2 regions of the Rhizobium sp. CRRU65 genome follow, and region 2 is predicted to be linked to the other one. Evidence: predicted binding sites of a transcription regulator. Region 2 holds the regulator's gene; the other holds the start of a gene.
What was found. The regulator HrcA, encoded in region 2, represses chaperone genes, less so after heat shock. The targets are predictions, from matches to a motif close to GTTAGCACTCNCNNNNNGNGAGTGCTAAC.

Region 1 (4,803 bases), on a different contig from region 2:
GTTCGATCACCGTGTCCCAGTAGGCCTGGTCGGCATTGTCGACCTTGGCGGCCATCCTTAGCGGCATCCCGGCTTTCGCCGCGATCTGGATCGCTCGATCGGGACGCTTTTCCGGCGAGATGCGGCCAAGGAAAGCGAGATAATTGCCTTTCGGCTTGGCGGTGAAGGGCAGGCCATCAGTGGCAAGCCCGTGATAGACTGTTCCGGCCCAATTGACCGGCGGCATGGGATGGCGCTGGTCGTTGGAGATCGACACCAGCGGAATATCGGGGAACGCCTTGTAGAAGGGCCTGAGGTCTGGCAGATCCAGCCGCCCGTGCAGCGTCGTGACGGTACGATCGGCAAAATCCCGGATCAGCGGGAAATGCAAGAGATCGATGTGGAAGTGTAAGACGTCGAATTCATGCGCCCGGCAGCGGACTTCCTCCAGCATGACGACATGATGCGGCAGGTGGTCCTTGACGGCCGGATTAAGCCGCAGGGCGACGTCAGAGCACGGCACCAGCCAGGCATCGGTGACGGAATCGCCGCTGGCAAAGAGGGTGACATCGTGACCCCGCCGAACCAGCTCGTCGGTCAGGTATGAAACAATGCGCTCGGTGCCGCCGTACAGCTTGGGCGGGACACTTTCAGCGAGCGGCGCGATCTGGGCGATCTTCATCGGCAAAACCTCCGCAATTGAGCAAAGAGTCGACGGTAAAAATCAGATCCGCATCCTTGCTAAGGCATGCGGCAGATTAAGCCGTTTCTACATCTCGAATGGCTGTCGCAGGCGGTCTCCTCTCCGGAAGCTACACAGGCTGAAGCCGCCCATCCGGCGTGGTTGTGGTCTGCGGCGCTGGCTTCGGTGGATGTTGGCGGCAACGGGTAAACCTTGCTCTCCAGCGCGCATATCGCCCTCGTCCAGATGTTTCAGCGCTTGGATGATCTCGTCATAAGAGACGGCCTTATCCGTGCCGGGGTAAAGTCGTAGGGCGGGTGCGGATTCGATCGCGAATATATCGGATGCCCACGAAGCGAGAATGGCCCGCTTCTCTTGCTTGCCAATGCCCTCGGCCGCAAGCACGTCCCGCGGGTGATTGAAATGTTTGGCCGGATGCAGGAGATGGGCAGCACTGATGGCCGCGGTGGCTTGCTTTGGAAGAGTATTCTCGATGTCCTTTCTCATAGGTTGGCTCCATTGATGTTGCTCGACGGAACGGCTGGTACGGATATGAAATGTAAGGGAAGGCCCGCTGTGGCGGCCTGCGCGGGCCTTCCCGCAGGCCTTAGAAGTCCATGCCGGCCCCAGCGGGCAGGGCGGGGGCGGCATCCTTCTTCGGCTTTTCGGCGATCATCGCCTCAGTTGTGACCAACAGACCCGCGACCGAGGCCGCATCCTGAAGCGCGGTGCGCACCACCTTCGCAGGGTCGATCACGCCCTGCGCGTATAGATCGCCATATTCGCCGGTCTGGGCGTTCCAGCCGAAGGACAACTCCGACTTTTCGCGCAGCTTGCCGACGACGATCGAACCTTCGGCGCCAGCATTTTCGGCGATCTGACGCACCGGCGCCTCGATCGCCCGACGGACGATGTCGATCCCGACGCGCTGATCGTCGTTGGCCGTCGGAAGACCGTCGAGCGCCTTGACCGCACGCAGCAGGGCGACACCGCCACCGGGCAGAATACCTTCTTCGACGGCAGCACGTGTCGCATGCAGCGCATCGTCGACACGGTCCTTCTTCTCCTTGACCTCGACCTCGGTCGAGCCTCCGACGCGGATGACGGCAACGCCGCCGGCGAGTTTGGCGAGGCGCTCCTGCAGCTTCTCACGGTCGTAGTCGGAGGTGGTTTCCTCGATCTGAGCGCGGATCTGGGCGACCCGTCCATCGATCTCTGCCTTGGAGCCGACGCCATCGATGATGGTGGTGTTTTCCTTCTCGATCGAGACCGTCTTGGCGCGGCCAAGCATGTTGAGTGTCACGTTCTCCAGCTTGATGCCGACGTCTTCGGAGATCACGGTACCGCCCGTGAGGATGGCAATGTCTTCCAACATGGCCTTGCGGCGGTCGCCGAAGCCCGGGGCCTTGACGGCGGCGATCTTCAGACCGCCGCGAAGCTTGTTGACGACGAGGGTCGCAAGGGCTTCGCCTTCCACGTCCTCGGCAATGATCAGCAGAGGCTTGCCGGACTTCACCACGGCTTCCAGGACTGGAAGCATCGCCTGCAGATTGGAGAGCTTCTTCTCGTGAATGAGGATGTAGGGCTCTTCGAGCTCGACCCGCATCTTGTCCTGGTTGGTGACGAAGTACGGGCTGAGATAACCACGGTCGAACTGCATGCCTTCGACGACTTCCAGCTCTGTCTCTGCGGTCTTGGCTTCCTCGACGGTGATCACACCTTCGTTGCCGACCTTTTCCATCGCTTCGGCGAGATACCTGCCGATTTCCTCGTCGCCGTTGGCCGAAATGGTGCCCACTTGGGCGATTTCCGAATTGCTGGTGATCTTGCGGGCGTTCGCCTTCAGTTCCTTGACAACGGCGTCTACGGCAATGTCGATGCCACGCTTCAGGTCCATCGGGTTCATGCCTGAGGCGACAGCCTTTGCACCTTCCTTGACAATGGCCTGGGCAAGGACGGTCGCCGTCGTGGTGCCATCGCCAGCAAGGTCATTGGTCTTCGACGCCACCTCGCGCAGCATCTGGGCGCCCATATTCTCGAACTTGTCTTCCAGCTCGATTTCCTTGGCGACGGATACTCCGTCCTTGGTAATCCGGGGCGCTCCGAACGATTTGTCGATCACGACGTTGCGTCCCTTCGGGCCGAGCGTAACCTTCACGGCGTTTGCCAGAACGTCGACCCCACGCAACATGCGTTCACGGGCATCGGTATTGAATTTGACTTCTTTCGCAGCCATTGTTCACTCCTTCAATAGGCAGCTTTTTGACTGATGAGCGGCGTGTTACGCGGCCTGCTTCTGTTCGGCCTGGGCTTCGATGATGCCCATCACGTCGCTTTCCTTCATGATCAGCAGGTCTTCGCCGTTGATCTTGATCTCAGTGCCTGACCACTTCCCAAACAGGATGCGATCGCCGGCCTTGACATCGAGCGCCTGGATCTGACCGGCTTCATTGCGAGCGCCAGAGCCTATGGCGATAACTTCGCCTTCCTGCGGCTTTTCCTTGGCGGTGTCAGGAATGATAATCCCGCCCTTGGTCTTCTCCTCAGAGTCGACGCGGCGGACGAGAATGCGATCATGCAGCGGTCTGAACGACATGTTTTCCTCCATGGACAAACAAGATGACGTTGACCCCGCGCCGAACCAGATGACCGGTCCAGCCGGGTGCGAAGCCTCTTCGAGCGTTTCGCGCGAAAGATTTATTTTCCCGATTTTCCGATTTCAAGAGGGTGCCGCAGAAAAATTAGCACTCTCGCACGTTGGCTGCTAACGTGCTGGAAAGGAACAATAAGGCATGGGTTTCCGTTTGAAAAACAACTGATGACCGGGCGTACTTGCGGCATCCGTCCAATGTTACGAAAAGGAGATGAAGCATGCAGTTTTCGTCGGATCTTGAGCGGCAACTCAATGGTTATGGCCTCACTACAGCGCATATCCTGTATCACATCCCCGATTTCGAAACCGTCCTGCAAGCGTACGTCTGGCAGGACTACGATCTGGCGCCGAATTTCCCGGAGATGCAGAAGTTCCTCGACTATTGGCAGGCCAATCTCGACGGGCCTCTGCACTCGGTCCGCTATACCCATCAGCGTCTCATCGGCCCGAACGAATGGCGGCGCGTCGACGGCGAGTTCAAGCTGCACTGAATCTTGAATCCGGATTTTTCTCTTCCCAATTCTCCGAGCGATCGAGGCTCCACGAGCTCGGTCGCTATCGAAGGTCTGTTTAGAGTGAGATGATATGGAAGAGCAGATCAGGAATATCGGAGACCTCAGCATCGAGGAACGGGAAGAGGTCTTCGTCGTTGTCGCTACGGCCCTCGAGGGCACGGCACGTGAGGCCTTTGTTGAAGGTAACCGGCACTTTGCAGCGCTTTCGGCCAATATGGCGCAAGCAATCCGCGTCAACGCCGATGAGCTGGCTCGTGACGATTTGACAAACACCGAACGTATCTTGCGGCAAGCAGCTGCCATGATTTCGCAGTTCAACGCGACGCATCCGTATCGTATGGTCAGTCACGCCGTCCACTAGGCGCTGCTTCGTTGATCCGGGCGCAGTCCTGGGCGGTCGCTCAGAAGTGCCAGAGTGCGGCGGCGGTACGAGCTAGAACGAACGGGCATCGAAATCTTTATCCAGGGCGGCACGTAAGCGTCGCTTCACCGCTGGAGCCTCGTTGCCGATAGCCGAGATGAGGTCGCGCATGGCCATGCGAAGACCGTGAAGCTGATCGACGAGATCCATGATGACGTCGATGCCGGCCTCGTTGACGCCCATGCAGCCGGGCGCGGGCGAGATCTGCATTCCAGGAACTGGCGCTGGTCCTCGTGAGTTTGCGGCTGAAGCCAACCTTCCTGGATCCACAGTTCGAGCTCGGTTACTTCGATCTTGAGGCGATGACGGGATTCACGATCGTCCCCCAGCCAGTTAGCGTTTTCACACGGTCGGGGCCATTTTTCTCGCACGGCGGCGGGCTGTTGGGCCGACGGTGCCGTGGAACCGAGACGGCTGTCAAATCTTTTGCCATTGCTTTGATCGAGATAAGGCAGATGAACACGAAGATAAAACCCGAACGCGCCGAAATCCTCCGTCTTCGCGCCCGCATTGTTGCCGTCGAGCGCGCAACCCTCGCAGCACTCGAACTCGT
Region 2 (4,803 bases):
TCCCGACCGCAGCGAAATTCGAATAGAACGACCGCGCACCGCAAGCAGTGAAACGCGACAGACGGTCTTTGACGGTCAGTGCAGGCTGACCGTCTTCAATTCGTCCTCGGCCGCCTTGAAGAAGGTGCTCGAACGGTTGTCCGTCAAAAGGATCGGCGTACCGTCGGCGCCGAAGAGTGCCCAGAGATCGACGGTCGGATCGATATCCGGCGCCTCGGGAAAGCACTTGGCGACCTCATCGGTGCGCATTTTTCTGATATAGGCGACCTCGCCGTTGCCGATGTGGGCAAGCTCGGATTTGGTCAAGTGAGACGTGGCTTCTTTCATCAACATTCCTGTTCCTCCGGGAGAAGGGACCAACGGTTCGACAAACCGTTGTGCTACTGTGAGACCGAAATGTTAATTTTCTTGACCATGCGCGCGGGTTCCGGACGAATTAGATCGACGGAGAGCAGACCGTTCTTCAGGGCCGCACCCAGCACCTGCATGCCGTCGGCAAGAACGAAAGTACGCTGGAACTGACGGGCGGCGATACCGCGATAAAGATAATCCCGCTCGCCCTGTTCGACCTGGCGGCCGCGGATCAGAAGCTGGTTCTCCTCAATGGAGACATCGAGCTCCTCCTCGCTGAAACCGGCCACGGCAAGGGTGATGCGCAGGCGTTCCGGCGCGCCGCTGTCGGCGCCGATGCGTTCGATATTATAAGGCGGATATCCGTCGCTCGCCTTGGAAATGCGCTCCAGCGTCTTTTCCATGGCATCGAAGCCCAGAAGCAGCGGGCTGGCGAAAGGGGTAATACGGCTCATCTCTTTTCAAGTCCTTGATGCAAGCGACCATCCCGGACCTTAACGGCAGCATCCGGATGCCGCTAATATGGGGAGAGGAGCCCGGCGCTGCAAGGCATGGGGCGCGACGTGTCGGCGCCACCTTCTCAATTTTAAGCTGACGTCAGGCTCTTTCCTTGACAAAGCGCCTGCTGCCTCGCATCAAAACATGCCCGCGCGGATTGTGCTGATTTGTGACGGGACGTGAAGAAATCGGTGCATGCCCGATATCACGCAGTGCGAGGATGGAACGATCGGAATGGCAAGCGCAAGAAAGATCATCATCGACACGGATCCCGGCCAGGACGACGCGGCCGCCATCATGCTGGCCTTCGGCAGTCCCGATGAGCTGGAGGTGCTGGGGATCACGACGGTCGCCGGCAACGTGCCGCTTTCGCTCACCAGCCGCAATGCGCGCATCGTCTGCGAGCTTTGCGGCCGGACGGAGACGAAGGTTTTCGCCGGCGCCGACGCACCGATCGCCCGCAAGCTGGTGACGGCCGAACATGTGCACGGCAAGACCGGCCTCGACGGTCCGGAGCTGAACGAGCCGACGATGGCGCTGCAGCCTGGCCATGCCGTCGACTTCATCATCGATACGTTGCGCCATGAGCCTGAAGGCACGGTGACGCTGTGCACGCTCGGGCCGCTCACCAATATCGGCATGGCCTTCCAGAAGGCGCCCGACATCGTCCCCCGCATCCGCGAACTGGTGATGATGGGCGGCGGCTTCTTCGAGGGCGGCAACATCACGCCGGCGGCCGAATTCAACATCTATGTCGACCCCGAAGCCGCCGATATCGTCTTCCGCTCAGGCGTTCCGATCGTGATGATGCCGCTTGATGTGACGCATCAATTGCTGACCCGCAAGGACCGGGTGAAACGCATGGCCGAGATCGGCACGGCGCCGGCAAAGGCCATGGTCGAGATGCTGGAATTCTTCGAACGCTTCGACATCGAGAAATACGGTTCCGACGGCGGGCCGCTGCACGACCCGACCGTCGTCGCCTACCTGCTGAAGCCGGAGCTTTTCCAGGGCCGGGACTGCAATGTCGAGATCGAGGTCCAGTCCGAACTCACCGTCGGCATGACGGTCGTCGACTGGTGGCATGTGACCGAGCGCAAGCGCAACGCCAAGGTTATGCGCCATGTCGATGCGGATGGCTTTTTCGATCTGCTGATCGAACGCTTCGCCCGCATCTGACTCTTTCGTTCCCCTTCTCCGCCAGAGCGCCGCGCGTCCCATGGGACGCGCTAGGGAAGTGTTCTCAGGCGTCTTTCTCGTCGAAGACGGAGTTGGTTTCGGCTTCCGCCGGCTTCGGGCCGCCCTTGGCGACACCGACCATGGCCGGGCGCAGCACGCGCTCGCCGATGGAGAAGCCTGCCTGCACGACCTGGACGACCGTGTTGTTCGGCACGTCCGGGTTCGGCACCTCGAACATCGCCTGATGGAAATTCGGATCGAACTTCTGGCCAACCGGCTCCAGCTTGCGAACGCCGTGGCGCTCGAGAGCCGACAGCATGGCGCGCTCGGTCATCTCGACACCCTCGATCAGCGTGCTCAGGCCGGCATCGGCCGCAGCCCTGGTCTCCGGAGGGATGGCATCGAGCGCGCGGCGCAGATTGTCCGAGACGGCGAGCATGTCGCGTGCAAAGCCCGCGACGGAATAGGACTTGGCATCCTTCACCTCGCGCTCGGTGCGCCGGCGCAGATTGTCCATCTCGGCAGCAAGGCGCAGATAGCGGTCGCGCAGTTCGCCGTTTTCGGCTTTCAGAAGCTCAAGCGCGTCCGGCTGGGCGGCCTCTTCCTGCGCAGTTTCGTTCTCGACGTAGGCGGTAGCGTCGGCTGCGGCATCCGCCGCAGTTGCGTCAGGTCCGTTTTTCGTCGTGTCATCGGTCATGACGGTCTCCGGTTGGTGTCTTCAGATGCGCCCGATATCGAGGTTTGACCGAAAAAAATCAAGTCTGCGTGACAAAGAAGCGAAAATTCCGCGTGCTTGGCAGTTGCGGCGTCAAAGCTGGTTGCGCGAAAGGCGGGAGACGAGCTGGGCTGTATAGTCCACCATCGGCACGATGCGGGAATAATTGAGCCGCGTCGGGCCGATGACGCCGACAGCGCCGACGATGCGATCGTCATCGTCACGATAGGGCGCGACGATGAGCGACGAGCCGGACAGCGAGAAGAGCTTGTTTTCCGATCCGATGAAGATGCGGACGCCCGAACCGCTTTCGGCGAGATTGAGGATCTCGATCAGGCTGTCCTTCTTCTCGAGATCGTCGAACAGCAGGCGCAGCCGGTCGAGGTCCTCGGCGCCGGCGAGGCCTTCGAGCAGGTTGGCGCGGCCGCGGATGATCAGCTGCGTCGGTTTTCCCTCGTCCGGGCTGCCGGCCCAGACGGCAATGCCGCGCTCGACCAGATCGCGCGACAGGGCATCGAGCTCGTGACGGACGTCGTCCTTCAGCCGGCTTAATTGTTTGCGAAGCTCCGGCAGGGTCTGGCCGGACATATGGGCATTGAGGAAATTCGCCGCCTCGGTCAGCTGTGAGGAGGTGACGCCCGCCGGCAGCTCGATGATGCGGTTTTCCACCTGATCGTGATCGCCGACGAGCACGGCCAGCGCCTTTGTCGGTTCGAGCCGGATGAACTCGACATGTTTCAGCACCGGATCGCTTTTCGAGGTGATGACCAGGCCGGCGCCGCGCGAAATGCCCGACAACATGCGGCTTGCCTCGTTCATCATCGATTCGACGGGATTGCCGCCGCTTTCGGCCCGCACCTGGCGGTCGATGCTGGCGCGTTCCTCGGCCGAGAGGTCGCCGACCTGCATGAAGGCATCGACGAAGAAGCGCAGGCCGATCTGGGTCGGCAACCGGCCGGCGCTGACATGCGGCGAATAGATCAGGCCGAGCTCTTCGAGATCGCTCATGACGTTGCGCACCGAGGCCGGCGACAGCGACATCGGCAGGATACGGGACAGGTTACGTGAACCGAGCGGCTCGCCGCTTTCCAGATAACCTTCGACGATGCGACGAAAAATTTCCCTGGAGCGCTCGTCCAGCGCAGCTACAGCATCCGAAACCGACGTCGACCTGATGCCCATGAAGCTTTCGAACCCGTGCTGATGATACTTCCCGAAAAGTAAGTCAAACTAACACCCGTGGCAAAAGGGAATTTGCAAATGAGCGCCGCCAATCGTAGAAGCGGTCAAATAAACTCCAGGAGATAAGAATGCGGCCTTCAGGCAGAAAAATCGACCAGATGCGCAAGGTCTCGTTCGAGCGCAATTTTTCCAAGCATGCGGAAGGCTCCTGCCTGGTGAAGTTCGGCGACACGCATGTGCTCTGCACGGCGAGTCTCGAAGAAAAGACGCCGCCATGGCTGCGCAATACCGGCAAGGGCTGGGTCACGGCCGAATACGGCATGCTGCCGCGGGCAACCGGCGAACGCATGAAGCGCGAGGCTGCCGCCGGCAAGCAGGGCGGCCGCACCCAGGAAATCCAGCGGCTGATCGGCCGGTCGCTGCGCGCCGTCGTCGACCTGCAGGCGCTCGGCGAACGGCAGATCACGCTGGATTGCGACGTCATCCAGGCCGATGGCGGCACGCGGACCGCCTCGATCACCGGCGGCTGGATCGCGCTTTACGACTGCCTGAAATGGATGGAAAGCCGCAACATGATCAAGGTCGACCGGGTCCTGAAGGATCATGTCGCCGCCATCTCCTGCGGCATCTTCGCCAGCCAGCCGGTGATCGATCTCGATTACATCGAAGACTCCTCGGCCGAGACCGATGCGAACTTCGTCATGACGGGCACCGGCGGGATCGTCGAGATCCAGGGCACGGCCGAAGGCACGCCGTTCAGCGAGGGCGAATTCACCTCGCTGATGCAGCTTGCCAGAAACGGCATCGGCGAACTCGTGGCACTGCAGAAGCAAGCCGTCGAAGGATGAACCCCATGCTGGAAGGCATGTTGGAAACGG

Region 1: a site for HrcA is predicted at 3,402-3,430, ahead of groES (co-chaperone GroES). Genes of this name have one in related genera too.

The regions. Positions count from the first base shown of each region.
Region 1 is NZ_JBLYZH010000005.1:435,189-439,991, reverse strand. Features, by position in the region: gene ACM5SV_RS13700 (glycosyltransferase family 4 protein) at 1-661, opposite strand, end outside; gene ACM5SV_RS13695 (hypothetical protein) at 749-1,168, opposite strand; gene groL (chaperonin GroEL) at 1,269-2,897, opposite strand; gene groES (co-chaperone GroES) at 2,943-3,257, opposite strand; gene ACM5SV_RS13680 (usg protein) at 3,533-3,805, shown strand; gene ACM5SV_RS13675 (hypothetical protein) at 3,900-4,190, shown strand; partial or broken gene ACM5SV_RS13670 (transcriptional regulator) at 4,263-4,579, opposite strand; gene ACM5SV_RS13665 (hypothetical protein) at 4,484-4,803, shown strand, end outside.
Region 2 is NZ_JBLYZH010000007.1:96,742-101,544, forward strand. Features, by position in the region: gene ACM5SV_RS16365 (DUF1150 family protein) at 76-333, opposite strand; gene ACM5SV_RS16370 (Hsp20 family protein) at 381-806, opposite strand; gene ACM5SV_RS16375 (nucleoside hydrolase) at 1,084-2,028, shown strand; gene grpE (nucleotide exchange factor GrpE) at 2,093-2,725, opposite strand; gene hrcA (heat-inducible transcriptional repressor HrcA) at 2,837-3,925, opposite strand; gene rph (ribonuclease PH) at 4,054-4,773, shown strand; gene ACM5SV_RS16395 (VOC family protein) at 4,770-4,803, shown strand, end outside.